4 regions of the Pseudobacillus badius genome follow, and region 3 is predicted to be linked to each of the others. Evidence: riboswitches for the same ligand, from Rfam matches in the RefSeq annotation. Region 3 holds a riboswitch; each other region holds the start of a gene.
The links. A riboswitch is a leader RNA that binds a small molecule or an ion and turns the genes downstream of it on or off. The one in region 3 is predicted to bind S-adenosylmethionine.

Region 1 (7,192 bases), on a different contig from region 3:
ATGATTCTCTTCTCAAAAGGTGTCAGCTCGTTTTCAAAAAGAATTTCGTCATCCTTGATTAAATCAATGCCCCCTGCCAGCAAATCCTCCAACTGAGCAGAGAAAAAGGACAAATCCCTTCCTATCACACCCTTAAAAATAGCCATCAGCAACGGACGGTCATAAAGGCTCAACTGCTCCCTCACACCTTCCACGCCAAAGCGCGGACCGGGAAATTGCCGAAGCAGTTCCTCATCAAAGGTTAAATCAATCAGCTCATGACCTTCGAAAAAAGAAAGCTTCCCATAAACGGTCGTTAAGATTGCCGGAAGATCCGCAGAAAAATTGGCGGATGGATAATGGATTTTTACCGTATCCTTCTTTTCACCCTTTTCTACCGATACAACCTCTCCTTTATTTTTCTGCAGCTGCTGCCGCTCAAGATGCGGGATATCTGTCCAGGAACCGACGGTGAGGCCCAAAGCATATTGCTCCGCTCTCTTTTCCTGATCGGGATGTGCCGGAAACAGATAAGTCGCTGTTACTCCCATAAAATGTCCTCCTCTGCCATTTGGTCAATCTCCATCTGCCTTTCGCCTATTTGCACAGACTGCCGTTAAAGCTGGACGGGCACTGCTCTTTTAGTAAACCGGCACCCAGCCCTCTTCAGTGACAAAAATCCGGACAGCAACCACTTTGCGGTCATCAGACAATGTAAAATAATGACGGACGCTTTCTGGAACCGAAATAAGATCCCCAGGGTTGAGGTGTACCTCAAAAAACCGGCCGTCCTTGCCTTGAATAACGAAGACGCCATGGCCGCTTGCAATAAAGCGCACTTCATCATCTGTATGGTGATGCTCACGCTGGAAGTTTGTTAATAGCTCTTCTAGATTAGGCGTGTGATCGGCTAATGAAATCACATCCCATGCTTGATAGCCTCGCCTCTCAGCAATATCTTTAATTTCCGCTTCAAAAGCGGTTAAAATTTCCTTTTTTTCCTCATCACTTAACACATACTTCTCTTGTAAGTGAACAGGAAGTTTTGAAATGTCCCAATGCTCATAAATAACGTCCTGCTGCTGCAAAAATGAAACGACCTCTTCCTGGTTATCAATGATTTCATTAGTTTCTTGGATTTTAATTGTTGTCATGACGAACCTCCTTCGATTATTGGCAATATTCGGAATTGTTATCTTATATTCTGCTTCAGTTTTTCCAAACGATCGATACAATCATAAAACGTATCAAACGGCTGAAAAGGGATCGACAGTTCTGTGCACTTTTCAGATAAATAATCTCTGGCCATTACCGAATCGGCTATTTTTGCTGCTTGCAAATCGGTAACGGAATCACCGATTACAACCGTATGCTCTCCCTGGCTGGCGGTACGGCGGATAAGGGCTGGTTTACAGCAGCCGCAGTTTTGGCTCGGGCATGCTTGATCGCAGCCATGCGGCCAAAGAATGCGAATATGTTCTCCGCTGAAATCCGCTTCGTTGCAATATACTCCCGCAATGGAGTGAAAAGGTTCAAGCAACGGCTTCACAAAAAAGTCAATGCCGCCGCTGACAATATAAAGAGGAATCTCTTGCTTTTCTGTGTAGCGCACAAACTCTCCGAATCCCTCTCTCACTTCCGCTGTTTCTAAAACAAAATCAACCATTTCCTGGCGGAGAGAAGAAGGCAGGAGAGCAAACATATTTCCAACGCCTTCCTGAATGCTGACCGATTGGGAAAGCACCCCTTCTTTCCACTTCTCCCACTCGGGCGGAGCAAACTTCTTCATAATGCTAATGATATTGTCTTTCTTCGTCACTGTACCATCAAAGTCGCAAAAGATGACGGGCTTTCTCAAGGTGGCATCACTTCTTTCTTTTTACTATATAGCTGGAGCTTTCTGCTAGAGAGAAAATAAAAAACCTCTTCACAAATAAGAAGAGGTTTTCGAAAAAACAACTTCTTATCTTTCAGCATTGCTGCTGTGAGAATTAGCACCGTGCTTACATGTAAGTCGGTTGCCGGGCTTCATAGGGCTCATCCCTCCACCTGCTCTTGATAAGAGTTTATTCACTATTTTCAGATTCATATAAATTTACTAGGATTATGACACGCCCTGCGGAAAGTGTCAATAGTTTTTTCTTTATCCATTATTTGGAAACTACTGAAAGCCAGACGGTTAGCGAGCAGAAGATAGAAATATTTTCCGAACGTTCTTACTATTTATTTGCTATGATAAAAGCGGTGAAGCAATTTTTGTGAGGAGAGGATGCTGAACATGCAATCATATATTAATATCCAAAATGGAACAGTGCCTTCAGTTTGTTCACTTGACTGTCCGGATCAGTGCGGGCTGCTTGTACACAAAAAAGACGGGAAAATTGTTCAGATCGAAGGCGATCCTGACCACCCCGTAACGCAAGGAAGCATTTGCAACAAGGTGAGAAATATGAGCGAACGCTTATATGACCATAAAAGAATCAAAACACCGTTAAAGCGAATCGGCCAAAAAGGCGAAGGAGCATTCGCTCCGATCAGCTGGGACGAAGCGATCGAAACTATTTCCTCCCGCTGGAAAAAACTAATGGCAGAGGAAGGGGCCGAATCCATCCTCCCGTACAGCTTTTATGGGAACATGGGAAAGCTGAGCGCGGAAGGAATGGACCGGCGCTTTTTTCATCGCCTCGGGGCCAGCCGGCTTGATCAAACCATTTGTTCTGTTGCCGGCTCAGTCGGCTTCAGCTATACGATGGGCGGAAGCTTTGGGACAGACCCTGAAGAAATGTCGGAAACCAAGCTATTTATCCTCTGGGGCATCAATGCTGTCAGCACAAATATGCATCAAATGATGATTGCTCAAAAAGCACGGAAAAACGGAGCAAAAATCGTTGTCATTGATGTTCACAAAAACCAGACTGGACGAATGGCCGATTGGTTTATCCCCATTCTTCCCGGCACAGATGGCGCTCTTGCTCTTGGTGTTATGCACATTCTCTATAAAGAAAAGCTTGTCGATCAGTCATTTCTGAAAGAATATACAGTCGGCTTCAAGGAGCTGGAAGAGCAGGTGGAAGCTTACGAGCCTCAGAGCGTTTCTGCTTTAACCGGTGTCCCTGTTGAAGACATATACAAGCTGGCTCGTTTGTATGGAACAGCCTCCCCTTCCATGATCCGCATCGGAAACGGCCTGCAGCACCACGACAATGGCGGGATGATTGTCCGCACCATCGCTTGCTTGCCCGCCTTGACAGGCCAATGGCGAAAAAAAGGCGGCGGCGCCCTTAAATCTAATTCCGGTTATTTAGCTTATAACACGAGGGCTCTGCAGCGGCCGGAGCTGTTGGCGCAGCCGACAAGGATCATCAACATGAATCATCTAGGAAAGGCCTTGCTTGAGCTGGAGCCGCCCATCCGTTCATTGTTTGTCTATAATACGAATCCTGCTGTTGTAGCGCCGGATTCTAATAAAGTGAGAGCGGGCTTAGCACGGGAAGATTTATTTACAGTTGTACATGATCTGTTCTTAACCGAAACAGCCCGGTTTGCCGATATTGTTCTTCCGGCTACCTCCGCCTTTGAAAATACAGATTTATATACATCTTATTGGCATAACTATCTCCAGCTCCAAGAGCCTGTCATTCCGCCTTACGGAGAAAGTAAATCGAATCCTGATGTCTTCCGTCTGCTGGCGCAGGCTATGGGCTTTGAAGAACAAGCATTGAAAGATACAGATGAGCAATTAATCGAACAAGCTATCAATCATAAAGACAATCCCCACTTCCCTGTCATCACATACGAAGAGCTTACAAACAAGCGCTTTGTCAAGGCGACCAATACACGTGTACCGCTTAACAGCTTAAAAACGCCGAGCGGCAAAATTGAGCTGTATTCCGAAAAAATGAAAATAGATGGTCATCCAGCGCTGCCGACGCACATGCCATTAGCAGAAGAGAAGGATTTCCCATTCCTGTTTGTGCCCGGACCGAACCATAACTTTTTAAACTCTACATTTTCTCATAACGAGAAACATAGAAAGCTCGAAAAAGCACCGAAGCTATTTATCAATCACGAAGATGCCGGCCGTTTAGGCGTCGAAAACGGCACTACAGTCCGCCTCTGGAATCATCGCGGAGAGTGTCAATTAACCGCTGTCGTAGGCGACCATGTTCTTCCGGGCGTAGTGGTGAGCCAAGGGCTTTGGTCAGATGAGCCGGGCGAAAAACGTCTGGTCAATTCCCTCACTCCTGACCGGCTAGCGGATATGGGAGGCGGAGCTGTATTTTTCTCTGGACGTGTGCAAGTGGAAGCAATAAAGCAAGTAATCGATGATAAAGAGACTGGCAGAACGGTCCGCAGGAAAAATGCACAGCTGCCGACCATTTGAGATCGCTGGCTTTCCAGCGGTCTTTTTTTATGCCTTATTTAACCGGAATACTCTTTTGCAGATATCAGGCTCTGGCCAGCTTCCTCTCTTTCTTGCACATAGCGCTTTATTTTTTCATCAAAAAGAGGTATGATAAATAATAATACCAACTATTTTAATAGGATAAGAGGTGTTTTAATTGCCGCAAACAACTTTATCAACACCGGCGAGCCGAGGTTATCGTTCTACAACGGTTGTTACCCGGCTGAATCCAATGCAAAAGCCACAGGCTGCTGCCGGGATTATTATAGCTATTCTTCTTTTTGCCGCTATTGTTCAAACGGCTAATTGGACTCAAGGCGTTTTATTCACCATTGGGCTTGCCTTAGGAGTGACGCTGCTGTATGCCCGGTTCGGCTTTACCTCTGCCTTCCGCCGGCTAATGTCTGTCGGCAACGTTCAAGGACTGCAGGCACACATGATTATGTTAGCTATGGCTTCGGCGTTATTTGCGCTTATACTGGGTACAGGCTTCAGCTTCACGGGTGTCACTCCCGCCGGCTATGTCTCTCCAGTAGGCACAAGCTTGATTTTTGGTTCATTTATCTTCGGAATTGGAATGCAGCTTGGTAATGGCTGTGCTTCAGGAACGTTATATCAGGTAGGCGGCGGGGCATCTTCAATGGTTTTAACGCTTCTTGCTTTTATTGCCGGATCTGTTCTTGGCGCTTACCACTTTACATTCTGGATGGAAGAGACGCCATCTCTTCCGCCGATTTCTTTAGCTGAATCAACAGGGCTTGGCTACTTCGGCGCGCTCATTGTTCAATTGATTCTTTTTGCCGCAATTTATTGGATAACCGTGCAAATTGCCAGGAAGAAAAACCCGCCAATGATGAAACCCCTGCCGACTACTGCCGGCTGGAAGAAAGTATTCCGGGGCTCTTGGCCGTTAATCACCGCCGCTGTTGTGCTGGCCTTGTTAAACGCATTAACATTAACTGTTAGAGGAAATCCGTGGGGCATTACTTCCGCCTTTGCTCTTTGGGGCGGGAAAGCGCTTATGGCTATGGGTATAGACGTATCAAGCTGGGGCTTTTTCTCGGGTGCTAACGGGGAGGCTCTTACACAAACTGTTTTGGCAGATTCTACAAGTGTCATGAACTTTGGAATTATTTTAGGGGCTTTTATTTCTGCGGCGTTTCAGGGGACATTCAAGCCGAAAAAAATTCAGCCGAAAGTGGCAGCAGCTGCTATTATTGGCGGGCTATTAATGGGCTATGGCGCCCGTCTCTCTTTCGGTTGTAATATCGGAGCCTATTTCGGCGGAATCGCCTCCTTCAGCCTTCACGGCTGGGTATGGATGGTTATGGCTATGCTGGGTACTTACGCAGCTTTATTTATCCGCCCTCTCTTCGGGTTGAAAAACCCGAAATCCTCCGATACATTTTGTTAAGCAAAAGAAAGGTGTTCCGAAATTTCACTTTGGGACACCTTTCTTCATTTCTGCTGTTTTCACTTTTCCATCTCCTGCAGAAGATGGCACACCCCCGCGATAATATCAAAAGGCATAACACCATAATGAGATAAGAAGGCAGCCCTCTCCTCGCCCGCTCTGGCATGCAAATAACTGGCCGCAATAAGGGCAGCGACCGGCTGGGCTCCTTGGGCTAGAAAAGAAGCAATCATTCCTGTCAGCACATCGCCGCTTCCGCCTTTTCCAAGCGAACTATTGCCATGCGGATTGACATACACTTCTCCGCTTGGTGTAGCCACCACTGAGCGGTGCCCTTTCAGCAATACATAAATCTGATGCTCTTTAGCAAAATCTCTAGAGATCGTCAATCGGTCTTCCTCTACCTCTTGCACCGTTTTCTTCAGTAAAGCAGCCATTTCTCCGGGATGAGGCGTCAAAATAACCTCTCCCTCATATTGGTGCAACATTTCCAGTTCGTCTTTAATCAAATATAACGCATCCGCATCCATGACAACCGGCTGGCCGTGCAAGGAATCCAGAAGGCCTTTCATCCATTTATCGCCGCCGGCAAATCGGCTCATTCCAGGACCGACGGCCACGCTGTCAAATTTATGAAGACTCGGAGCTAATTCGCTGACTGCTTGCTCAGAAAAGCGTCCCTCTTTTTCTGTCAATGGCAAAAACAACACTTCCGGATGCTGGGCCGTAATCAGCGGGTAAATACTCTCCGGCACAGCCATGGTAACCAGACCTGCTCCGCTATGCAGAGCGGATTTCGCTGAAAAAATGGGAGCGCCTACATACTGGCGGGACCCTCCGGCTACAAGAACATGTCCAAATGTGCCCTTATGGCCATGCGGCGGACGTGCCGGCACAGCTTCTTTAGCGAGCTGCTCCGTTATCAGCTGCGGCAGTGAAAGGCCGAGAGCTGCCGCAGCTGAAGGAGGGACAGAAATATCGACCGCTTTCCACTCCCCGATATAGCTGGGACCGTCCTGCAAGAAAAAGCCGCGTTTAGGAAACACGAAACTGACTGTCTTTGAGGCTTGAACAGCTATTCCTTCCGCTTTCCCGCTATCGCTATTTAAACCGGAAGGAATGTCTGCAGACAAAATCAGCTTCTTGCCCGCCTGTTCATTGATCATAGAAATCACTTGGCGAAAAGGCTCTCTGACCGGCCCGTTTATACCTGTTCCAAGCAGCGCATCGACGATAATATCGGCCCGCTCCAGATAGTTATAAAGCTCTTCCCTTTTCTGCTCGCAAAAATAAAAAATCGGCAGCTCTCGCTTTATGTAGACATCCAAGTGAACTTTAGCATCGCCGCTAACCCGTTCCGGGGCAACAAGCAGGCAAAGAAGCGTTTTCACCCC
Region 2 (7,192 bases), on a different contig from region 3:
GAGTGAAAGTGCCATTTACCGCACAGTTGGTTATTTCGAGGATCGGATGAGCCAGCTTTCAGCAGAAGAACAAAAGGACGGATTGGCGGTGGCAGCTTCTATCGCTGAATATGCAATCGAATGCTCACTTGGCAAATTCTTTGGATCTGAAGTGCTTGATTATGTAGTTGACGAAGGTGTCCAAATTCATGGAGGCTACGGGTTCATGGAAGAATATGAAATTGCCAGAATGTATCGTGATTCCCGCATCAACCGTATTTTTGAAGGGACGAATGAAATTAACCGCCTGCTTGTGCCGGGCACCTATGTCCGCAAGGCATTCAAAGGCGAATTGCCGCTGTTTGAAAAAGCAAAGGAACTGCAAAGCGAAGTGATGATGCTGATGCCGGAGGAAGTTGGCACGGAGGCGCTTGAGCAGGAAAAGTATCTAGTGAAGAATGCCAAGAAAATAGGATTGCTCGCCGCTGGCTTGGCCGTTCAAAAATATGGGAAAGCACTTGAGAAAGAGCAAGAAGTGTTAGCCAATATCGCTGACATCGTCAACAACATTTATGCGATGGAGTCTGTCGTACTGCGAACAGAAAAAGCGATAGCCAAAGCGGGAGAGGAAAAAGCGAAGCAAAAATTGCTGTATACGCAAATTTTCTGCCAGGAAGCATTCAATCAAATAGAAGCTGACGCAAAAGAGACGCTGATCGCGGTTGAAGAAGGCGACACATTGCGTATGATGATGTCGGTGCTCCGTAAGTTAACGAGATACACTCCGATAAATGTCATCGCGAAAAAGCGTGAGGCAGCAGACCGTTTAATTGCAGCGGAAAAGTATATCGTTTGATGGAAGAAGCTGCGCCCTGAAAAGTCATATTTCAGGGCGTTTTTAGTGCTTGCTTCCGGCGGGGTGACTGGAAAGCAAACTTTCATTATGCACTTGCTTTGTCTTTTATATAAAAAGGAGTTATATTTTAATTAGCGAGGCAGGAGATTCGAGAAAGATAGCGAAAATAGTCTTAAGCCTGATGCTGTGCACAAGAGGAGGCTGATGAAAGAATGTCATTAACGTTTTACTGGTATCCGAAGTGCGGAACGTGCCGCAATGCGAAGAAATGGCTCGAAGAACATAATGTTGCTTTTCAAGAAATACATATTGTGGAACAACCGCCTTCTAAGGAAGAATTAAGAGAACTGTATCAAAAAAGCGGGCTGGAATTAAAAAAGTTTTTCAATACGAGCGGCAAAAAATATCGCGAGCTTGGATTGAAAGATAAGATAGGCACCGCTTCCGATGAAGAGCTGCTGGAACTGCTCGCTTCTGACGGCATGCTTATTAAGCGGCCGCTAACGACAAATGGCGAAAATGTAACAGTCGGCTTTAAAGAAGATGAATTTGAAAAGCAGTGGTTGTAAAGGGTGCATAAAGCCTGTTTTTCTTGCTTTATGCCTTTATAATAAGTAAAGTTTTAATTGAGATCAGGTAATGGAGGGATTTGCATGAGCACACCGAAAGAATTGCGTTATTCAGAAGAACATGAATGGGTAAAAACAGAAGGAGATAAAGTCCGTATTGGAATTACGCATTTTGCGCAATCCGAGCTGGGGGATATCGTGTTTGTTGAGCTTCCATCTGTAGGAGACGAAATCAAAGCTGATGAGCCATTTGGCAGCGTAGAGTCTGTTAAAACGGTTTCTGAGCTATATGCTCCTGTCAGCGGAAAAGTGGTTGAAGTCAACGAGGAGCTTGACGATAATCCTGAATTCGTGAACGAATCACCATATGAGAAAGCATGGATGGTCGTTGTCGAATTATCTGATTCTGCTCAACTGGACAACTTAATGACCGCTGAGCAGTATGACGAAATGACACAGGAAGATTAATTAGTGATCAAAGAACACTTCCAGCTCAGGAAGTGTTCTTTTGCCATTTTTTAAAGTGCCCAACAAAGACAGGTCGAACTGTAAGGCAAGATATTCAGACGGTGGAGGGATATGTATGCGTACAGAAAAAACAATTATTGTGGAAGGGGCTTCAGACCGGAAGAAAGTACAGGAGATTGTGAGAGAACCTGTAGAAATCATTTGTACCAATGGCACAATCGGATTAAGCCGGATGGATGAGCTGATTGATATCCTGGAAGGACATGATGTCTACATCCTTGTGGATGCCGATCAGGCAGGGGAAAAGCTGCGCCGGCAATTTATTCGCGAGTTGCCTGAAGCCCGCCATTTATATATTGACCGCGTCTATAAAGAAGTTGCTACCGCTCCCTACCGTCATCTGGCTTCTGTGCTGCTTGGCGCCAATATTGATGTACACGGAGAGTTTTTGCAAAAGGATGGATAACATGCAGAAGGAACAAGAGATCAGCGGCATGATCGAATCAAACCGTTTAGCAGCTGTTTATGCATACACTCCGCTATGCGGAACTTGCCAGCTCGCAGGGAAAATGGTAGAGGTTGCAGAGAAGATTGCCCGCCATTTTGCATGGGCTCGACTGGATGTAAATTATCATGAAGAGTTTGCTATTCGCTATGGTGTGGAAAGCGTGCCCTGCCTGCTGATTTTTCAAGAAGGACAACTGATGGAAAAAATTTATGCTTTCCAATCTGTACCTTATATATATGAAAAGCTGAATCAATATACTTGAAAGCCGTTTCCTTGATGGGAACGGCTTTTTTTAGGACAGCCCTGTGCATCCAGTACGCTGATGCTTTCGTTTGCTTCGCATTCATTTTGTCAAAACATGCGCTGGACAGCGCGCACTTTGTCGAGCAATTAATAAAGGAAATTTCCCCTTTGCTTGGAAGTTATAGTTAAAGTGAAAGAGAGCAGAGGGGGAAATAAAAATGAAAGAAAAGTTAGCGTCTGTACAGGCAGCTTGCCAGGGAAGAACGCATATCTGGCCATTGCTCCCGCTCGAACCGGTGCGTGTCCTGTTAACAGGAGAAGAGGAAAGCTGGCTGCTGGTGATCAGTCATCAAGGGATGGAATTTTCAAAGGAAAGCACAGATCATTGGCATTTAAAGCTGACAGGAAGAGTGGAGCCCCTTTTAGAAGGCCAAGGGCAGCTGCGCTTGTATGAAGCCATGGGAGCGGTGGAAGTATCAGGTTTTTACCAGGTGAAACTGTGGTTTGAATCCTTGCTCTGGTTGTGCCGTCCTTATTATGAAACATCTGACAGTGCATGAAAAAACATTTTTAGAAAGAGTCATTGACAATTTTCGAGGAATAATGATAAAATCAATTCCACTAAGAAGAATATACTGCATACTGCTCTTATCAAGAGAGGTGGAGGGATGTGCCCGATGAAGCCCGGCAACCGTCAGCAGCAAATTGCTTGTTGAAAAGGTGCCAATTCACACAAAGCCCCGTGCTTTGGGAGATGAGAGAAAGGAACCTGTTAAATTACGCCTTTCTGCTCATTTTGCAGAAAGGCTTTTTATTTTCTGGGTGGAATGGAGGAAAACCGCCGAATGATTTCAATAGAAAACGTGAAGAAAGTCTTTTCCACAAAAAATGGAAAAGTGACGGCAGTAGATGATATTGATTTAACGATAGATAAAGGAGAGATTTTTGGCATCATCGGTTACAGCGGAGCCGGAAAGAGTACATTGATCCGCATGTTCAACGGCTTAGAAACGCCATCTTCCGGTTCGGTTGTGGTAGCCGGCAGGGAAATGTCAAAAATCAAGGGGAGAGAATTGCGTCAAGCCCGTCAGGAAATCGGGATGATCTTCCAGCACTTCAACCTTCTCTGGTCCAGAACCGTGCGGGACAATATTGCTTTTCCATTGGAGATTGCCGGTGTAGCCAAAGAGGAGCGGCTGAAGAAGGTAGAGGAGCTGATTAAGCTAGTTGGTCTTGAAGGAAGGGGAGATTCCTATCCTTCACAGTTGAGCGGCGGACAAAAGCAGCGCGTCGGTATTGCCAGGGCGCTCGCCAATGATCCGAAAGTGCTTTTATGCGATGAAGCGACATCAGCGCTTGATCCACAAACAACAGATGCTATCTTAGATCTGCTTGTGGACATTAATAAGCGCCTCGGCCTGACAATTGTGCTCATCACTCATGAAATGCATGTGATCCGGAAGATTTGCCACCGGGTCGCTGTCATGGAAGCTGGACGCGTTGTCGAGCTTGGACCGGTGCTGAGCGTGTTTAAATCGCCGGAGCAGCCAATTACCAAGCGGTTTGTTCAGCAAGTAACAGAATTGGAGGAATCCAAAGAAACGATTGCCCACTTGCTGGAACAGTTTCCTGAAGGCAAAGTGGTTAAGCTTACATTTATCGGCGAAAACGCAGAGCAGCCGGTCATTACAAATTTAATCCGCCAATTCAATATTGCGGTAAATATCGTACAAGGGAAAGTCTCTCAAACGCAAAACGGAGCGTATGGTTCGCTGTTCGTTCATTTGACGGGCGAGCAGGAGGAACTGGCGAAAGCGGTGGCTTATCTCGACAAGCAAGAAGTCAGCTCGGAGGTGATCAGCCATGCTTGAACAATGGTTCCCTAACGTAGATTGGGAAAAGATATGGGAAGCGACCAACGAAACGCTTTATATGACAGGCGTATCTGTATTGGCGACTTTTATCCTGGGTATACTGCTCGGTTTGCTGTTATTTTTAACAGCTAAAGGGAATATTTGGGAAAATAAAGCGATGTATAGTATTGTCTCTGCTTTCGTCAATATTTTCCGTTCGATTCCTTTTATTATACTAATCATTTTATTAATCCCATTTACAAAAGCACTGATCGGTACAATGATTGGTGAGAATGCTGCGCTCCCCGCCCTTATTATTGGCGCAGCCCCCTTCTATGCACGAATGGTAGAAATTGGTCTGCGGGAAATTGATAAAGGCGTCATTGAAGCGGCACGGGCGATGGGGGCAAAAACAAGTACGATCATTTTCAAAGTGCTGCTCCCGGAATCGATGCCGGCTCTTGTTTCCGGAATTACTGTAACCGCCATTGCTCTCGTAGGCTATACGGCGATGGCAGGTGTGATCGGCGCCGGCGGTCTTGGAAACCTCGCTTACCTGGATGGATTCCAGCGGAGCCGTAGTGATGTCATGTTAGTTGCAACAGTTGTCATTTTAATTATCGTGTTTGTGATTCAGATGATTGGTGACTTGATTACCAACAGACTAGATAAGAGATAAATATTCAGGAGGGGAATACAATGAAAAAATGGTTACTTGCTTTGTTAACTGCATTGGCAGTATTTGCACTTGCTGCCTGCGGCGGCTCAGATGATAAGAAAGACGAGAAAGCAGGAAAAGACGGCGGCAAGGATGATAAGGAAATCGTCATTGGCGCATCCAATGTTCCGCATGCAGTCATTTTGGAAGAAGCTAAGCCGTTGCTTGAGAAAAAAGGCTATGACCTCAAAATTGAAACATTTCAGGATTACGTGCTTCCAAACAAGTCTTTAGAAGAAGGAGATCTGGATGCAAACTATTTCCAGCACATCCCTTATCTTGAAGGGCAAAAGAAAGAGAATGGCTATGACTTTGTAAATGCCGGCGGCGTTCATATTGAACCGATCGGTGTTTACTCTAAAAAATATAAAAGCCTTAACGACCTTCCAAAAGGCGCAAAGATTTTAATGAGCAGCTCTGTAGCAGATCATGGACGTATTTTGACTATGCTTGAAAAAGAAGGGCTTATTAAGCTGAAAGAAGGCGTGAAGAAAGAAGAATCAACGCTGGATGATATTGAGGAAAACAAAAAAGATTTAAAGTTTGAGTATAACTACGAGCCAGCTCTCCTTCCGCAAGCTTACAACAACGGAGAAGGCGATGCTGTACTGATTAACTCCAACTATGCGATCGATAACGGATTAAATCCTCTAAAAGATTCGATAGCTATCGAAGATAAAGAGTCCCCTTATGTGAACGTTGTGGCTGTTCGCAAGGAGGATGAAAACAGCGAAAAAATCAAGGCGCTGATCGAAGTGCTGCACTCTAAAGAAATTCAGGACTTTATTTTAAAAGAGTGGAACGGCGCGATCGTACCGGTTAATAAATAAGAAGTGAAAAGAACCTGCAAGGGCATCCCTTGCAGGTTTGTTGTTGTCTGCTCCTTTGTTTGAATAAAGCGTTTTTGCTTGCCGCATATTAAAGAGGACCGGCTCTGTTAATCCATAACGTTGATAGTAGCTTTGCTCATTTGTACATATGAAGGAGGAAGAAACGAAAGAGCGAGATCTTCTTAAGGGTTTTCTTCCCTTCAAATGAGTTCAACATCAACCCAGGGCTTTAACATAGCCAGAAGATAAAAGAGGAGGATATTTTTATGGAAGAAGAAGTATTGACATCAACAGAAGCGGCATTGCTTGAATATAAAGAAGGACTAGGCGTATTTACGAAAAAAATGCCGGGGCTGGCTGGACATTTTAATGCATTTACAGCGGAATGCTTTAAAGAAGGGGAAATTGCCCAAAAAGAAAAACAGCTGATCGCTTTAGGCATTAGCGTATACTCGCAGGATGAATATTGCATTATTTATCATGTAAAAGGATGCCTGGACGAGGGCTGCAGCGAACAGGAAATATTTGAAGCGCTGGGCGTAGCTGCTGCTTTTGGCGGAGGGGCGGCCATGAGTCAAGCAGTCACACTTGTCCAAGAAGCGATGAATGAGCTGAACACTACTCACTAAGCAGCGTACGGCAACGAGGGGAGCTTTCGGAAGATTACGAATTAAGAAGGATATGGTTTAAATTTTAAGAATGCGGTTATATAAGTGACAGGAAGCACGTAAAATCACACGTGAGCCGGCAGGAAGAAGGTATATGGCTTTTGTAAAGAAAAGGAAAGCCTGTTACGATAGTTCCTGTAAGACATTTTTATTCTAAAAACCGAAAGGATTGATTCCCCATTAACTCGTTAAACTCACTGAATTTGCAGTACACAGAAAGTATGGAAAAGGCTATGCATGGATCCCGCGGAGTTGGATATGAAGTGTACCGCCAAAATCATGAAGTGAGAATGAATGTTGAACGTCAACGTGAAGAGGAATATGTGGAAAGCCGACGGTTGGTTGCCGATCATAACCGCAAATTTACAAACCATATTTCATAAGAAGATGCTATAGAAGCCATTCGTTTTAAAGCCAGCAGATCTGCTGGCTTTTTCCATGATTTGAAAAAGAAAAAGGCTGTAAATAAGTCAATAGAAGGAAGGGAAACCTAGAGAGAA
Region 3 (7,192 bases):
TTTCCACTTGATTCACAAATCTCTGCACGGCTTCTTCACTGTTTAATTCAAAAGAAAGCACTGCTCCCGGACCCGTGGCCTGATAAGAATGAACGACGTGCCCCTCATGATCAGATAACCCAGGATAATATACTTTTTCTACTAGCTCATGCTTCTGCAAAAACTCAGCTAGCGCTTGAGCCGATTTCGAGGACTGCTCCAGGCGGACATGGAGAGTTTTTAACCCGCGCAGCACAAGCCAAGCATCTTGGACACCAAGCACAGCTCCGAATGAATTCTGCAAAGCGTACAGCCGCTCTCCAAGTTCCTTGTCTTTCGTCACAGCCAGACCGGCAAGAACATCGCTATGGCCCGATAAAAACTTCGTAGCGCTATGGAGAACAAGATCAACCCCCAGCTCAAGCGGACGCTGCAAGGCAGGCGTCAAAAATGTATTATCCACGAATGTTAAACAGCCGTTTGCTCTAGCCAGCTTAACAATTCCCCTTATATCAATCACCTTCAGCAGCGGGTTAGAAGGTGTCTCCATATAAATCAGCTTCGTGTTCTCTTTTATATTTAAAGCAACTTCATGGAGATTAGTCATATCAACAAATGTATAGTCTATGCCGAAGCGATTCAAAACACTTGTCACCATACGATAGGTGCCGCCATAGACATCTTCCGTTATCAGGATATGATCTCCCTTAGAAAGCAAAAGAAAGGCGGTCGAAATAGCTGCCATCCCTGAGGAAAAAGCGAACCCGCGCACGCCGCCCTCTAATTCAGCAATAGCTGTCTCCAGCGCTTCCCTCGTCGGATTTCCGGAACGGCTGTAATCATAGCTGCCAAATTGATCAAAGTCTTTCTGATGAAACGTTGAAGCATGTTGAATCGGCACGCTGACTGCCCCGGTTGCCTCATCGAATTTATGGCGGTTGTGCAACAATTTGGTTTGAAAAGAATATTCACTGCTCATCATTCTCACCCCTTCATTTTCTTAAAAGCTTGCGTTAAATCTGCTATTAAATCTGCCGGATGCTCAATTCCAACCGAAAAGCGGAGCAGCCGATTGCACACGCCGTTTTGAACACGAACCTCTTCAGGCACATCCATATGGGTCTGTGTTGCCGGATAGGTAATAAAGCTCTCCACTCCTCCAAGGCTTTCAGCGAACGAAATCAGGCGCAAATTCGCCAAGAAGCTATTGACCCATGTTTCCGACGCCAGCCGAAACGACAGCATTCCTCCTCGCCCTGGATATAAAACATCGGTTACTTCAGGACAACATCGCAGAAACTCTGAAATTTGCTTCGCATTTTCTTCATGCTGTCTCATGCGCAAACTTAGCGTTTTCATGCCCCGCATAAGAAGCCAGGAATCGAGAGGAGCCAATACCGCGCCAGCCGCATTTTGCATTTCCGCTACAGCAAGCGCGAGCCTCTCTCCTTTCACAGCAATCAAGCCAGCCAGGACGTCATTATGCCCTCCCAAATATTTGGTTGCGCTATGAATGACAATATCGGCTCCCTGAGTGAGCGGGCGCTGCAAAAAAGGAGTATAGAACGTGTTATCGACAATCAGCAGCAAATCATGTTCTTTGGCTAAGTTAGCCGCAGCCTCGAGATCTGCCTCCTGCATGAGCGGATTCGTCGGCGTTTCTAAGAAGAGAACCTTCGTTTTATCTGTGATTTTCTTTTTTGTTTCGTTTATATCTTGAAAGCTGTCGTAAAGGAACGACAATCCGAACTTTCTCCAGCCTCTTTCAAACAGGCGGTACGTGCCGCCATATAAATCAGCGGAAACAATCCACTCCTCTCCGGGTTCTGAGAGCGCCAAAAGTGTTTGAATGGCAGCCATCCCAGAGGAAAAAGCAAAACCCGCATCCCCGCCTTCCAAATCAGCAATGGCTTTTTCCAGGGTTTGGCGCGTCGGGTTTCCTGTACGAATATAATCATAACCAGTAGAACGGCCGATGCCTTCATGACGATAAGCGGTAGAAAAGTAAACAGGGACGTTCACCGTTCCTGTTACGGATTCACTTCTATTTCCAATTTGCGCCAGCAATGTTTCGATGTGTGTATGCGACATTTCCCTCTCTCCTTTATATAAAAAAATAAAAAGCCTTCTTAAAGAAGAAGGCTTTTCATGATCTTCCTCTCATCTTCCGGGATCACTCCCGCTGGAATTAGCACCTTGACTTTATATAGCCGGTTGCTGAAGCATCTTCGGGCCAGTCCCTCCGCTTCTCTTGATAAGAACTTATAAAATTTTGATTTTTTTAAATGTACAGTAAAATGATCGAAATGGCAAGGGTTTTTCTAATTATTTATTTTTGAGCAAACTGTTGATCGATCAGTGCTGAAAAATCAGGCTGCTCCTTTAAAAACTTTAAGTCGTAAGAAGAATTGGCAAATTCCTGAACTACTTTCTCATTAACATCAGCTGTATACGTGATTCTTTGCCAAGCATTGTCCACTACGTCCTTCGCTAAATCCTGCTTTGTATCCCTTTTAATTGCTGCTATTGTCAGCTTTTTCGCCTCTTCCGGATGTTCATTAATAAACTTGATCGCTTTCTGGTGGGCATCTACAATTTCTTGTACAAGCTCCGGGTCTTCCTTTATTAGTTTGCCGCTTGTGGCCAGCACGGAATTAGGCAACGTTTTGCCGAAGGAAATTTCATTGCTGTCCACGATGACTTTAGCCCCTGCTTCTTTCACGAGCAGCGTCCCCCAAGGTTCAGGAACAGCCGCTATATCAACTCTTCCAGATTCAAACAATCCTGCATATTGGGCCGGCTTGCCTGTTGTATGCTTCAGCGTGCCGCCGATGCGATTCGATTCAATGCCGAAGTCCTTGATAAATGTTTCCATCTGAACGTCGTGCGTGCAGCCGACTCCCGGCGTAATAAATGTTTTGCCGGCAAAGTCTTTGACTGAATGAATGCCGCTTCCTTTGCGGGCAACGATGGTAGTGCCCCCTGAAGAGCTGCCAGCAACAATTTTAACATCGGCTCCGTTCGTAAAGTTATTCATCACTGGACCGGGTCCCACGAGCCCTGCTTGAACATCGCCTGTTTTCAGCGCCACCATAAAAGCCCCGCCATCCGGGAATGATTTATATTCCACATTGACTTCCTTGCCGAGCGCTTCCTCGTAATAGCCCTTTTCCCTGGCAATCATAGCCGGTACATGGTCAAGGTTTGGAAAATAACCGATCACAACTTTCTTTTTCTCTCCGCTTTTTCCTTCTTCTGCAGCATTGCAGCCGGATAACACACCAGCTAACAACAGCATCATCAAGCTAAAGTAGCCAAGCTTCTTTTTCATCATTTCTCCCTCACTCGCCTAAAGTATTAATTCGTTTCCAATCCCCAGCGGCGCATCACATTCTTCTCCACTCTTTGGAAAAATGCATAATCGACGATGCTGCCGATGATGCCAATTAAAATCATGACAGCGATCACCAGACTCATATCTCCAAAATCAGAGGCATACTTCAATGTATAGCCGAGTCCCGGTCCTGTACTTAAAATCTCAGCGGCCATCAGCGCGCGCCAGGCAAATGCCCAAGCCAGCCGCACACCTGTCACAGCATAAGGAATAGCCGCCGGAAAAATAACCCTGACAAATAAATCGATTCCCCGCGAGCCCATTGTTTGCGCTGCCCGAATATAAAGAGGAGCCACACTTTTAATGCCCATCCGCATATTAATAGTCATAACGAGCGTGCCTCCGAGAACAACAATAAAAATAACCGATTTTTCATTCAAGCCAAACCACATAATAGCAAGCGGCAGCCAGACAATGCTTGGTACGCTTTGAAGCGCCAATATAAGCGAGCCCAGCGTTTCATCAGCTGTTTTTGATTTCGCCAGCAAAATGCCCAGGCCCACGCCGAGCGCCAAAGAAATCAGCAAGCCGATAAACAAGCGCTGGAAGCTGGCTGCTAAATCAAAAATTAATGTTCTATCGGCAAACCCGCGAACAAGCGCCTGCCAAACATCTGTCGGCTTTGGCATGACATCCGGGGTCCAGCCGCCGGCCCGCACAATTCCTTCCCAGGCAATTAATAAGACGGCGAAGAAGATAAGTTGTTTAATGATTCGCTGCATAAGCTAGTTCCTCTTTCACTACTTTGTCTATTTCATTTTTCAACAGCAAACTGATTTTCTTTTCAAGCTGAATAACTTCCTTCTGATCGAATTGCCGCGGTCTTTGGAGATTGACTGGAATATCGGCAATGATGGTTCCCGGCTGCGTGCCCATAACAATGATCCGGTCAGACAGCTTGATGGATTCTGAAATACTGTGCGTAACGAATAAAATCGTTTTTTGTGTCTCCACCCAAATTTTCTCGAGCTCCGTATGCATGCGCGCCCTTGTCTGTTCATCGAGCGCACCAAATGGCTCATCCATGAGCAGCACTTTCGGATTCATTGCCAGCGCCCGGGCGATCGCTACCCGCTGCTGCATTCCTCCTGACAGCTCGTGAGGATAGTGGCCTCCGTAGTGAGACAGCTGCACCATTTGCAAAAACTTTCGCGCTCTTTCTTTTGCTTCTTTTTTGCTCATTTCTTTTTTCAACGGAAACATTACATTCTCTTCTACATTCAGCCAAGGAAATAAAGCAGCTTGCTGAAACACCATGCCTCTGTCTTTCCCCGGCTTTTTGATCGTTTTTCCTTCAAGCTTGATTTGCCCTGACGATGCTTCGCTTAGCCCGGCCACCATGGACAAAAGAGTAGATTTTCCGCACCCTGAAGGACCAAGTATAGAAACAAATTCTCCTTCATTAATCACTGCGTTCACATCAACAAGCACATCGTTTACAACATTGTTGTTCGTAAACTGTTTATTAATATGATCTATGTGTAAAAACATGTAATCACCATCTTTTTAATTAATCTTATATATTTAATCGGATTTATAAGTATTATATACTGTATGCATAGAAAGTCAATTGTTTCCTAAAAATTTTTTACTTACTGTCAATTGAATTTTCTGACTTTTCTGTTGATTATCTCTTTAGGATGTTATAGAATTAAAAACATTACTTCTTGGAGCGAACGCAGCGTCATGATTGTTTATTAAATAAGGAGAAGAGGAGATTATGAAAAATTTAAAAGAAGAAGCATTGGAAATCCATCGCAGTCATCAAGGGAAGCTGGAAACAAAGGCCAAATTGAGCGTTAAAAGCCTTAGAGACCTGAGTCTCGTCTATTCTCCAGGAGTTGCCGAGCCATGCCTTGCGATTCAAGAAAATAGCGCAAAGCTTTATGATTATACGATGAAGGCTAACACCGTAGCTGTTATTTCCGACGGCACATCCGTCCTCGGTCTTGGCGATATTGGAGCAGATGCTTCTTTGCCAGTTATGGAGGGAAAAGCGATTTTGCTTAAAAACTTTGCCGGTGTGGACGCTTTTCCGCTTTGTTTAGATACAAAAGACCCTGAAGAAGTTATCAAGACAGTAAAATTGCTCACTTCGTCGTTTGGGGGCGTAAATCTCGAGGATATTAAAGCGCCTAATTGCTTCTTGATTGAAAAACGTTTAAAAGAGGAGCTGGATATTCCGGTCTTTCACGATGATCAGCACGGCACAGCCATTGTGACGCTAGCTGGATTAATTAACGCCTTGAAATTTGTGAACAAATCTTTCACTGAAATTAAAGTAGTGATTAATGGAGCGGGAGCCGCCGGCATCGCCATCGCTAAACTGCTGGCTAATTTTGGGGTAAAGGAACTTATTATGTGCGATACGAAAGGCGCTGTTTATAAAGGGCGCCAGCACGGAATGAACCCGGTAAAGGAAGAAGTCGCTTCCTTTACGAACGGCAGCGGGGCAAGAGGTACATTAGAAGAGGTGCTCCAAGACAGCGACGTCTTTATCGGTGTTTCTGCTCCGGGGGTGCTCACGCCTGAAATGATTCATACGATGAAAAAAGATCCGATTGTTTTTGCTATGGCTAACCCAGATCCGGAAATCACTCCTGACCAAGCTAAAGCAGCCGGTGTAGCTGTCATCGGCACTGGGCGTTCAGATTTCCCAAACCAGGTGAATAACGTCCTGGCATTCCCTGGGATTTTCCGGGGAGCCCTTGATACACGCGCTTCAGATATTAATGAAGAGATGAAAGTAGCAGCCGCTTATGCCATCGCCTCCCTCATATCAGATCACGAATTATCAGCAGATTACATTATACCTTCTGCGTTTGATGCCCGGGTGGCCCCGGAAGTGGCAGCTGCCGTAGCACGGGCTGCCATCCATTCAGGGGTAGCGGGCAAAAATATTGATATTGATTCTTTGCGCACAAAAACGTACCAGTTGTCAGCCATTCAAGTAGATCCGGCTGAAGTCGTCTTATAATAAGAGCTTTGCCTGGCAGACTGAAATTGTTCAATGATACTTACAGCTTTAAAATGAACAGAAGCGAAAATGTCTCTTCGCTTCCGTTTGCCGACAAAAAGGGGATTGGAATGAAATCATTCCGAACCCCTTTTTGGTTTTTAAATAGTTTCCAAGCCACCCGAGAGAAAGACAAACCGCTCCAAATTCATGATTTTGGCCATTTTCGGACATTTTCTTGAGAGTCATGGCAGCAAAGATGATCGTCTTCTGCCACGTCTGCCTAATGGACATAGAATAACTGTCCATCTAATTAAACCCACGGGATCACTGCTTGGACTACTGCCCTGACTTTGTCCACCCTGTTGATTGCAATGGAAGGCGCGAAGACTCCAGCGGGAGCAGCGGGACAGGTGAGACCCCACAGGCGTTTGGGCGCCGAGGAGGCTCACCGCCCGCCCCGCGGAAAGCGAAGCGCCTGGAATGGAAATCAACAGCTCCCCTCCACATAACAAACGAAAAATCGCAGACAGAACTTATTCATGCAAGTAGTCGATCACCAGGTCGGCAAGATCCTCCCTGCCGTCTATTACTCCAAGCACCGCCTCAATAACAGCTGCACGCGGTTTAGTAACCTTTATTTCATTCTGCAAAAAACCCAGCAGCTCCTTTTGTTTCGGAGAAGCTCCTTGTTGCATGACGTTGATTCTCTCCAATATGTTCTTTCTTTTATGTTCCTTCGAAAGGGCAATTTCAGGGAAACATTTGTCAAAGAACCATTCTCCTACGAGAATATCCTCGCTGCTTTGCACATCAGCTATCGTCCCATCCATTCGGCGCAGCCCATAAGCGATAATTTCCTT
Region 4 (7,192 bases), on a different contig from region 3:
GAAGTCAAGGGCAGGCGCATTGACGGCATGATTATTACTGGAGCGCCTATCGAATTGATGGAATTTGAAGAAGTCAGTTACTGGGAAGAATTAACAGAGATAATGGATTGGGCCAAGACAAATGTTACTTCTCTTCTCCACATTTGCTGGGGGGCCCAAGCAGCGCTTTATCATTATTTCGGTATCGGCAAATTTGAATTGCCCAAGAAATGTTCCGGTGTGTTCAGTCATACAGTGAATGAACCTACGGTGAAGCTGATGCGCGGATTTGATGATCTTTTCTATGCGCCCCATTCTCGCTACACAGATGTTGAGATAGAAAAGATTAAAGACCATAACGATTTGCAGCTTTTAGCTTACTCCGAGGAAGCAGGCGCATTTATTATCATGTCAAAAGATGAGCGCCATATTATGATTACTGGACATCTGGAGTACGAGGCGCATACACTTTCCGAAGAATATGCACGGGATTTAGCGAAGGGGCTCGATATCGACATGCCAAAAAACTATTTCCCGGACAATAATCCGACAAAAAAGCCAATAAACAAGTGGCGTTCGCATGCCCACTTATTGTTTTCCAACTGGCTAAACTATTATGTTTACCAGGAAACACCGTATGAGTGGGATTAAACAGGAGAGTAACCGTCCTTGTTATTCAGGCAGTTCGGCTGCCGTTAGATGAAAACCCGGGAAATTTCCCGGGTTTCTTCCTGTTCACTCATAAAATGCCGGGCGGCGGTCTTCGAAGATGGGGATGCGTTTTCTTATCTCCGCTACTTGCGAAAGATCCATTTCAGCTATGAGCATTTCCTCTTCTTCTCCTGCTTCGGCAACCACTTCTCCCCATGGATCAACGATAATGGAATGGCCGGCGAATTTATTTTTAGGGTCTTCACCGCTGCGGTTGCAGCCTACAACATAGCTTTGGTTCTCTATGGCTCTGGCAATCAGCAATGTCCGCCAATGGTCCTTGCGGGCAAGCGGCCATTCAGCAGGGATAAATAAGACGTTCGCCCCTGCCAGTACGTGTTTTCTTAGCCATTCAGGAAAGCGGATGTCATAGCAAATAAAAGCGGCCATCTGTTCGTTTTCAAGCATAAATAAGCCGTCATCTTTTCCCGCTTTTAAAAACTTCTCTTCTTCCATTAACCGGAACAGGTGCAGTTTGCTGTATTTTTTCAGCAGTTCTCCCTCTTTATTAATAACAATTAGTGTATTTTCCACACCCTCTTGTGTTTCATTGGCTACGGAGCCGCCAATTAAGTGCATGCGATGTTTTTTAGCTTGTGCCGATAAGAATTGCACTGTCTTGGCTGCTTCCTTATCCGCGATCTCATCAAGCCTCGTTAAATCATAGCCAGTTGTCCACAGTTCAGGCAGCACCGCCAGCTGGCAGCCTTGATCAGATGCTTTTTGCAGCCATTTTTCTGCTCGCTTGTAATTTTCCTCTGGATCGCCAAAGGCGATATCCATTTGGATAACTGCAGTTTTTAATTTCATTTCAACCCCACTTTCCTTTCCGAAAATTCTTACTTTACTTTCTCTCCCTTTCGTTATACCATTATTAACTATAATTTGAAAGCGAGGGCTGCGTGAATGAAGACTTTTGAAACAGCTAATCGGCTTCAGGCCTTGCCGGAGCAATTCTTCGCTAAATTGGGCCAACAGATTAAGGAGGCCTCTGACAAGGGACAGGACATAATCAATTTGGCACAGGGGAGTCCTGACCAGCCAGCATTCTCCCATATCAAGGAGGCATTGAAGGCAGCAGCTGACAATCCCGCTAATGACAAATATCCGCCTTTCCAAGGCTTTAGCCATGTGAAAAAGGCTTGTGCTGATTTTTATAAAAGGGAGTATGGCGTTGAAGCAGACCCGGAAAAAGAAATAGCCCTTATTATCGGCGGCAAAGCTGGATTAGTCGAGTTGCCGCAATGCTTGCTGAATCCGGGGGATATAGCGCTCGTGCCCGACCCGGGATATCCCGACTATTGGTCCGGCATCGCTCTTGCCGGCGCTGATATGCACATGCTGCCGCTTGAAGCAGAAAACGGTTTTTTGCCTCGCTATGAAAAGATTCCAAAAGAGGTAGCTGAAAAAGCAAAGCTCCTGTTTATCAATTATCCAAATAACCCGACAGGAGCAATGGCAGATTCCGCTTTTTTTGAAAAGACGATTCAATTTGCTGATGAACACGGGATTTGTATTGTTCATGACTTTGCTTACGGAGCTATTGGGTTCGATGGGAAAAGACCGATTAGTTATCTTCAAGCCAATGGGGCGAAGGAGCACGGCATTGAAATTTATACTATGTCAAAGACATATAATATGGCAGGCTGGAGAATCGGATTTGCAGTTGGCAATCCGAGCGTGATTGCTGCCTTGGAGTTAATGCAGGAACATTTGCATTGCAGTTTGTACGGGGGCATTCAAGAAGCAGCCGCAGCTGCTTTGCTTGGTCCGCAGGAGCAGGTGCATCAGCAGCAGGCGATGTATGAGGCGCGCCGCAACTTGCTCATCAGCCGTTTACAAGAAATTGGCTGGGAAGTCACCGCACCGGAGGGCTCTTTTTTTGCCTGGCTGAAAGTGCCGAAAGGGTATACATCTCAGCAGTTTAGCGAGCTGCTTCTCGAAAAGGCAGGCGTAGCTTTTGCACCGGGAATTGGTTTTGGCGAGCGCGGCGAGGGGTATGTCCGTGCCGGCCTGGTCGCATCTGAAGAACAAATACAAGAAGCTGTTCGCCGTATTGCCCAGCTGAATATTTTTAAAAAGCAGGTTGACAGCCGAGTGTAATCGTGCAATAATTCGAATGAACTGAAAAATGAATTTATTTAAAGTGCCAACTAGTTGGCTTAACAATAGCTGAATGAATTAAATAACAATGAATATCTTATCAAGAGCAGGTGGAGGGACAAGCCCAATGAAGCCCGGCAACCGACCCCCGTATATGGGGGCACGGTGCTAATTCTTGCAGCGAAAGCTGGCAGATAAGAGAGCGGATTATTTGAAAACCTCTTCTTATCTGAAGAGGTTTTTCTTTTGTTTGGATTATTAAAAAAAGGAGGAACGACATATGGCGGTAACAGATCGAAAAGGAGTAGCGAGTGACCAAGTGTTAGGATGGACGATTTCATCCGGCAGTTTTCTGCAAACAGCAAATATCAAGCAGGAGGAGAATGTATTATGGATTGGAGACTCTTTGCCTCCCGCTATCATACATGCGAATAAAGCCAGGATTGTTATGGCTTCTTCCGCTGTTTTCAACTCTGTGAAATCCGGATTTGATGTGGCAGCCTCCCAGTTGGGCATCCATTTCTTAGAGAATGGAGAAGAATGGCTGCGACAGAGCTTTCATTTGTTGAATCCGGGCGGTCGCCTGGTGATTGATTTGGCTGAGCCTTCTGCACTGCAGCAATCGGCGGACGCAAAGTATATAGGCAGCCTGCCAGATTATTGGGATCTTTTGCGGGAAATTGGTTTTGAAGCCATCTTTGTTCAGCAGATCGCCGTTCATTCTTTTTTAGAGGCGATAGAGCAAGGATGGGCGGAGCTGGAAGAAGAGGCTCCCTTTCCAGCAGCAGTTAATCGCTTTGTTGCTTTGAAAGGCTGTTGAAGTAACGGGCGGTGAAATCAACAAGCGGACGAATAGGAATCAGCTTGCAAGCAGACTGGGCGAGAGAGCCTGTCGCAACCGGGATTTCTTGTTCGAAGGCTTGGCCGATTTCATTAAACCGCTCGGATGTTTCTTCAAGCTCCCAATAAACTCGCCAGACCCGTTCTCCGTTTTCCATCATTGCTGAGCCTTGCTTAAAAGCTTTGCGGCCATCGTTTGCCCGGTATTCACCAAGGTGCATAGCGGTACATGAGCTGTAGTCCGTGCCGATAAATAAAGCGGCCGCATCAAGCTCATATAATCGGGCAAGCGGTGACTGTTCTCCAAAGGCAAAGTCCACTGAATGATGGTCAGTGATGAAAGAAGCATGCTTTCCCCATGCTGTAAACGAACAAGAGGGGTGGCCGCTTCGCTTGACATCAGGAAACGTCCGAAAGGCTTCAGCGATCCGTCCCATCCCTAACGTAGAGGTGATATCCGGCAAATAGGCAGGCATGAAGTAACGAATACTCGGCCACCACTCTTCTGGTACCGGCGGATTTTTCCAGTATTTTGGATCTGTGTTATCGCTGGTTTGTGCCGGCATGACAATGGTTCCGCTGCTGGAAACGGATTCCATAAGTGCTTGGATCACAGTGTTTTCGCCGCCAGCCACCCAGCCGATGGAACGCAGAGAAGAATGCACGATAAGAACATCTCCTTGTCTCACTCCAAGGGACTGAAGGTCTTTCATTAAGGTCTCTGCTGTGATTGCTGATTGAGCCTTCTGGATTGAAGTATGGTCTTCCATTGTTTCCCGCCGCCTTTTTTACTCGTTTTCTTCTATTATAAAAGATAGAGGCCGCGAACAGAAAAGCAACGGCAAAAAAATGCTGTTTCGATGCTTTTTTCTTTCCGGCTTGTCTAGTATGATGAAAAAGACTAAGACAAAAAAGGATGAAAACGAGTGAATGAACGACAAATATGTTACCGAACGCTTCCTTACACTAAGGAAAAGTTTTTCTATCAATATAAATCTCTGACTAAAAGTGAAGCCCATCATGTGTTTCTTGAAAGCGGAAGAGGAGGGCGTTACAGCATAGCCGGGTTATCGCCGTCAGCGGTTGTGCTGTCTGACGAGGAAGGCATTCAAATTCAGACGGCAGACAGTGAAGAAAAGCGCAAGGGAGCGCCGCTTGCTGAATTGGAGAGTTGGATGAAAGAATTCCAACTTCCTAAGCAAGAAGGGCTTCCTGATTTTCAAGGCGGGGCGATCGGCTATATCAGCTATGATTATGCCCGTTATATTGAAAAGCTGCCGGATTGTGCGGAGGAGGACCTTAGACTGCCAGTTCTCTATTTTCAAGTTTTTGATGAATGGGCTGTCTTTGATCACCAAACAAGCACTCTTTGGCTGCTCGTTATTGGCGGGGAGAAAGCAGCAGAACAGAAGCTGCAGCAAGCGGAAGAGAAGTGGACCGCTGTATTCCATGAAGAAGCCGAGGGAGCCGCAGATCCTGCTGCCGATGAGTTAAAGGTATCTTTTTCGGAAGAAGAGTTCCAAGCGGCAGTTGAAAAAACAAAACAATATATTGCTGAGGGAGATGTTTTCCAGGTTAATTTATCTGTCCGTCAGTCCAAGCCGCTTTCTGTTCCGGCGCTGGCTGTTTATGAGGAATTAAGAAGGCTGAATCCCTCTCCGTATATGGCTTATATTCATACCCCTGAATTTCAAATCGTATCCGGCTCCCCGGAGCTGCTGGTAAAGAAATCAGGAACCGAGTTAAGCACACGGCCAATTGCCGGCACCCGTTCACGCGGAAAAGACGATGCAGACGATTTACGCCTGGCTTCAGAATTGATTGAGAATGAAAAAGAACGTGCTGAACATGTTATGCTCGTTGATTTGGAACGAAATGATTTAGGCCGGGTAAGTGAATACGGCTCTGTTGAAGTAGATGAATTTATGGTGATTGAAAAATATTCCCATGTCCAGCACATCGTTTCCAATGTGCGCGGCACACTTGCTGCCGGGAAAACCAATGCTGATGTGATTCATGCCGTTTTTCCGGGAGGAACGATTACTGGGGCGCCAAAAGTCCGGACGATGGAAATTATTGAGGAGCTGGAACCAGTAAGGCGCGGCCTGTACACCGGGTCCATTGGATGGATCGGCTTTAATGAAGATATGGAGCTGAATATTGTCATTCGGACAATGATTGTTGAAAACGGCATGTGTCATGTCCAGGCAGGGGCGGGAATCGTTATCGATTCCGACCCAAAGAGCGAGTACAAGGAGTCGCTGAAAAAAGCAAAGGCTGTCTGGAAAGCGAAGGAACTCGCGGAAAAAAGGCTGGCGTCTGTGCAATCAGGAGGAGAACACGCATGATTTTAATGATCGATAACTACGACTCTTTTACTTATAATCTTGTTCAGTACTTAGGAGAGCTGGGAGAAGAGCTGGTGGTGAAACGGAATGATGAGATGACTATCGAAGAAATCAGAAAGCTGAAGCCGGACTTTTTAATGATCTCGCCAGGCCCATGCACACCGAATGAAGCTGGCATCAGCTTAGAAGCTATCCGCTCCTTTGCGGGTGAAATTCCGATATTCGGCGTGTGTTTGGGGCAGCAGTCTATCGCTCAAGCTTTTGGCGGAGAGGTGGTTCGAGCCAGCCGGCTCATGCACGGGAAGACATCTCCTATGTTTCATGATGGCCGGACGATTTTCAAAGGCCTGCCTGACCCATTTCCGGCGACGCGCTATCATTCATTAATTGTGCGCAAAGAGACGCTGCCAAGTTGTTTTGAAATCTCTGCTTGGACTAAGGAAGGTGAGATTATGGCCATCCGTCATAAAGAGCTTCCTATTGAAGGTGTGCAATTTCATCCGGAATCCATTATGACATATGGAGGAAAAGAAATGCTTGAAAGCTTTATCCGTTATTACCGGAGAGTGAAGACGGAGGTATAAGATGTTTATTTATTTAAATGGAGAGGTTGTTTCTCGTGAGCAGGCGGTCATTTCTCCGTTTGATCACGGTTTTTTATACGGGATGGGTGTATTTGAAACCTTTCGCGTATATAACGGGCATCCTTTTTTAATGGACGATCATTTAGACCGCTTAAACCGCAGCTTAAAGGCGCTAATGATTAACAGGCAATTCAGCCGCTCAGAAGCAGTGGAGATATTGGATGAGTTATCTGAAGCCAACGAATGGAAGCATTCGTATATCCGCTTCAACGTTTCGGCGGGCAATGGTGAAATTGGGTTACAGACCGCAGCTTATGAGCAGCCGAATGTGATCGTTTTTCAAAAGCCGCTGCCGCCGCCTGGAGGACTGCTGGAAAAAACGGGGCAATGGTTAACGATCAAGAGAAACTCCCCTGAAATGAATGAACGGCTGAAGTCCCATCATTATTTAAATAATATTGCCGGCAAGCGGGAAACGGGAATAGACGGGTCAGTGGAAGGCATTTTTTTGAATCAAGCAGGGGCAGTAGCTGAAGGGGTAGTTTCTAATATTTTTTGGGTGAAAGGAAACACTCTTTACACGCCGGCGATTGAAACAGGGATTCTAAACGGAATTACCCGGAAATA

Region 1: it holds a riboswitch for S-adenosylmethionine, as region 3 does, so the genes downstream of both, B1A98_RS17910 (2-hydroxy-3-keto-5-methylthiopentenyl-1-phosphate phosphatase) here and B1A98_RS00945 (methionine biosynthesis PLP-dependent protein) in region 3, are expected to answer to the same signal.
Region 2: it holds a riboswitch for S-adenosylmethionine, as region 3 does, so the genes downstream of both, B1A98_RS15830 (methionine ABC transporter ATP-binding protein) here and B1A98_RS00945 (methionine biosynthesis PLP-dependent protein) in region 3, are expected to answer to the same signal.
Region 4: it holds a riboswitch for S-adenosylmethionine, as region 3 does, so the genes downstream of both, B1A98_RS14120 (class I SAM-dependent methyltransferase) here and B1A98_RS00945 (methionine biosynthesis PLP-dependent protein) in region 3, are expected to answer to the same signal.

What each region holds. Positions count from the first base shown of each region.
Region 1 is NZ_MWMM01000018.1:38,447-45,638, forward strand. It holds gene B1A98_RS17900 (2,3-diketo-5-methylthiopentyl-1-phosphate enolase) at 1-530, opposite strand, end outside; gene B1A98_RS17905 (1,2-dihydroxy-3-keto-5-methylthiopentene dioxygenase) at 621-1,133, opposite strand; gene B1A98_RS17910 (2-hydroxy-3-keto-5-methylthiopentenyl-1-phosphate phosphatase) at 1,172-1,837, opposite strand; SAM riboswitch class I at 1,940-2,044, opposite strand; gene B1A98_RS17915 (molybdopterin oxidoreductase family protein) at 2,258-4,363, shown strand; gene B1A98_RS17920 (YeeE/YedE family protein) at 4,617-5,798, shown strand; gene B1A98_RS17925 (NAD(P)H-hydrate dehydratase) at 5,858-7,192, opposite strand, start outside.
Region 2 is NZ_MWMM01000012.1:58,779-65,970, forward strand. It holds gene B1A98_RS15800 (acyl-CoA dehydrogenase family protein) at 1-835, shown strand, start outside; gene B1A98_RS15805 (arsenate reductase family protein) at 1,048-1,404, shown strand; gene gcvH (glycine cleavage system protein GcvH) at 1,489-1,872, shown strand; gene B1A98_RS15815 (toprim domain-containing protein) at 1,988-2,338, shown strand; gene B1A98_RS15820 (thioredoxin family protein) at 2,340-2,642, shown strand; gene B1A98_RS15825 (hypothetical protein) at 2,842-3,183, shown strand; SAM riboswitch class I at 3,269-3,384, shown strand; gene B1A98_RS15830 (methionine ABC transporter ATP-binding protein) at 3,469-4,494, shown strand; gene B1A98_RS15835 (methionine ABC transporter permease) at 4,487-5,155, shown strand; gene B1A98_RS15840 (MetQ/NlpA family ABC transporter substrate-binding protein) at 5,176-6,024, shown strand; gene B1A98_RS15845 (carboxymuconolactone decarboxylase family protein) at 6,291-6,653, shown strand; gene B1A98_RS21060 (YuzK family famiily protein) at 6,926-7,075, shown strand.
Region 3 is NZ_MWMM01000001.1:187,751-194,942, reverse strand. It holds gene metC (cystathionine beta-lyase) at 1-958, opposite strand, end outside; gene B1A98_RS00945 (methionine biosynthesis PLP-dependent protein) at 964-2,070, opposite strand; SAM riboswitch class I at 2,137-2,240, opposite strand; gene B1A98_RS00940 (aliphatic sulfonate ABC transporter substrate-binding protein) at 2,309-3,310, opposite strand; gene B1A98_RS00935 (ABC transporter permease) at 3,337-4,095, opposite strand; gene B1A98_RS00930 (ABC transporter ATP-binding protein) at 4,079-4,864, opposite strand; gene B1A98_RS00925 (NAD(P)-dependent malic enzyme) at 5,094-6,350, shown strand; gene B1A98_RS00915 (TetR/AcrR family transcriptional regulator) at 6,866-7,192, opposite strand, start outside.
Region 4 is NZ_MWMM01000009.1:29,332-36,523, forward strand. It holds gene metA (homoserine O-acetyltransferase MetA) at 1-630, shown strand, start outside; gene B1A98_RS14110 (carbon-nitrogen family hydrolase) at 715-1,500, opposite strand; gene B1A98_RS14115 (pyridoxal phosphate-dependent aminotransferase) at 1,597-2,793, shown strand; SAM riboswitch class I at 2,888-2,994, shown strand; gene B1A98_RS14120 (class I SAM-dependent methyltransferase) at 3,074-3,613, shown strand; gene B1A98_RS14125 (AAC(3) family N-acetyltransferase) at 3,582-4,403, opposite strand; gene pabB (aminodeoxychorismate synthase, component I) at 4,560-5,981, shown strand; gene pabA (aminodeoxychorismate/anthranilate synthase component II) at 5,978-6,565, shown strand; gene pabC (aminodeoxychorismate lyase) at 6,567-7,192, shown strand, end outside.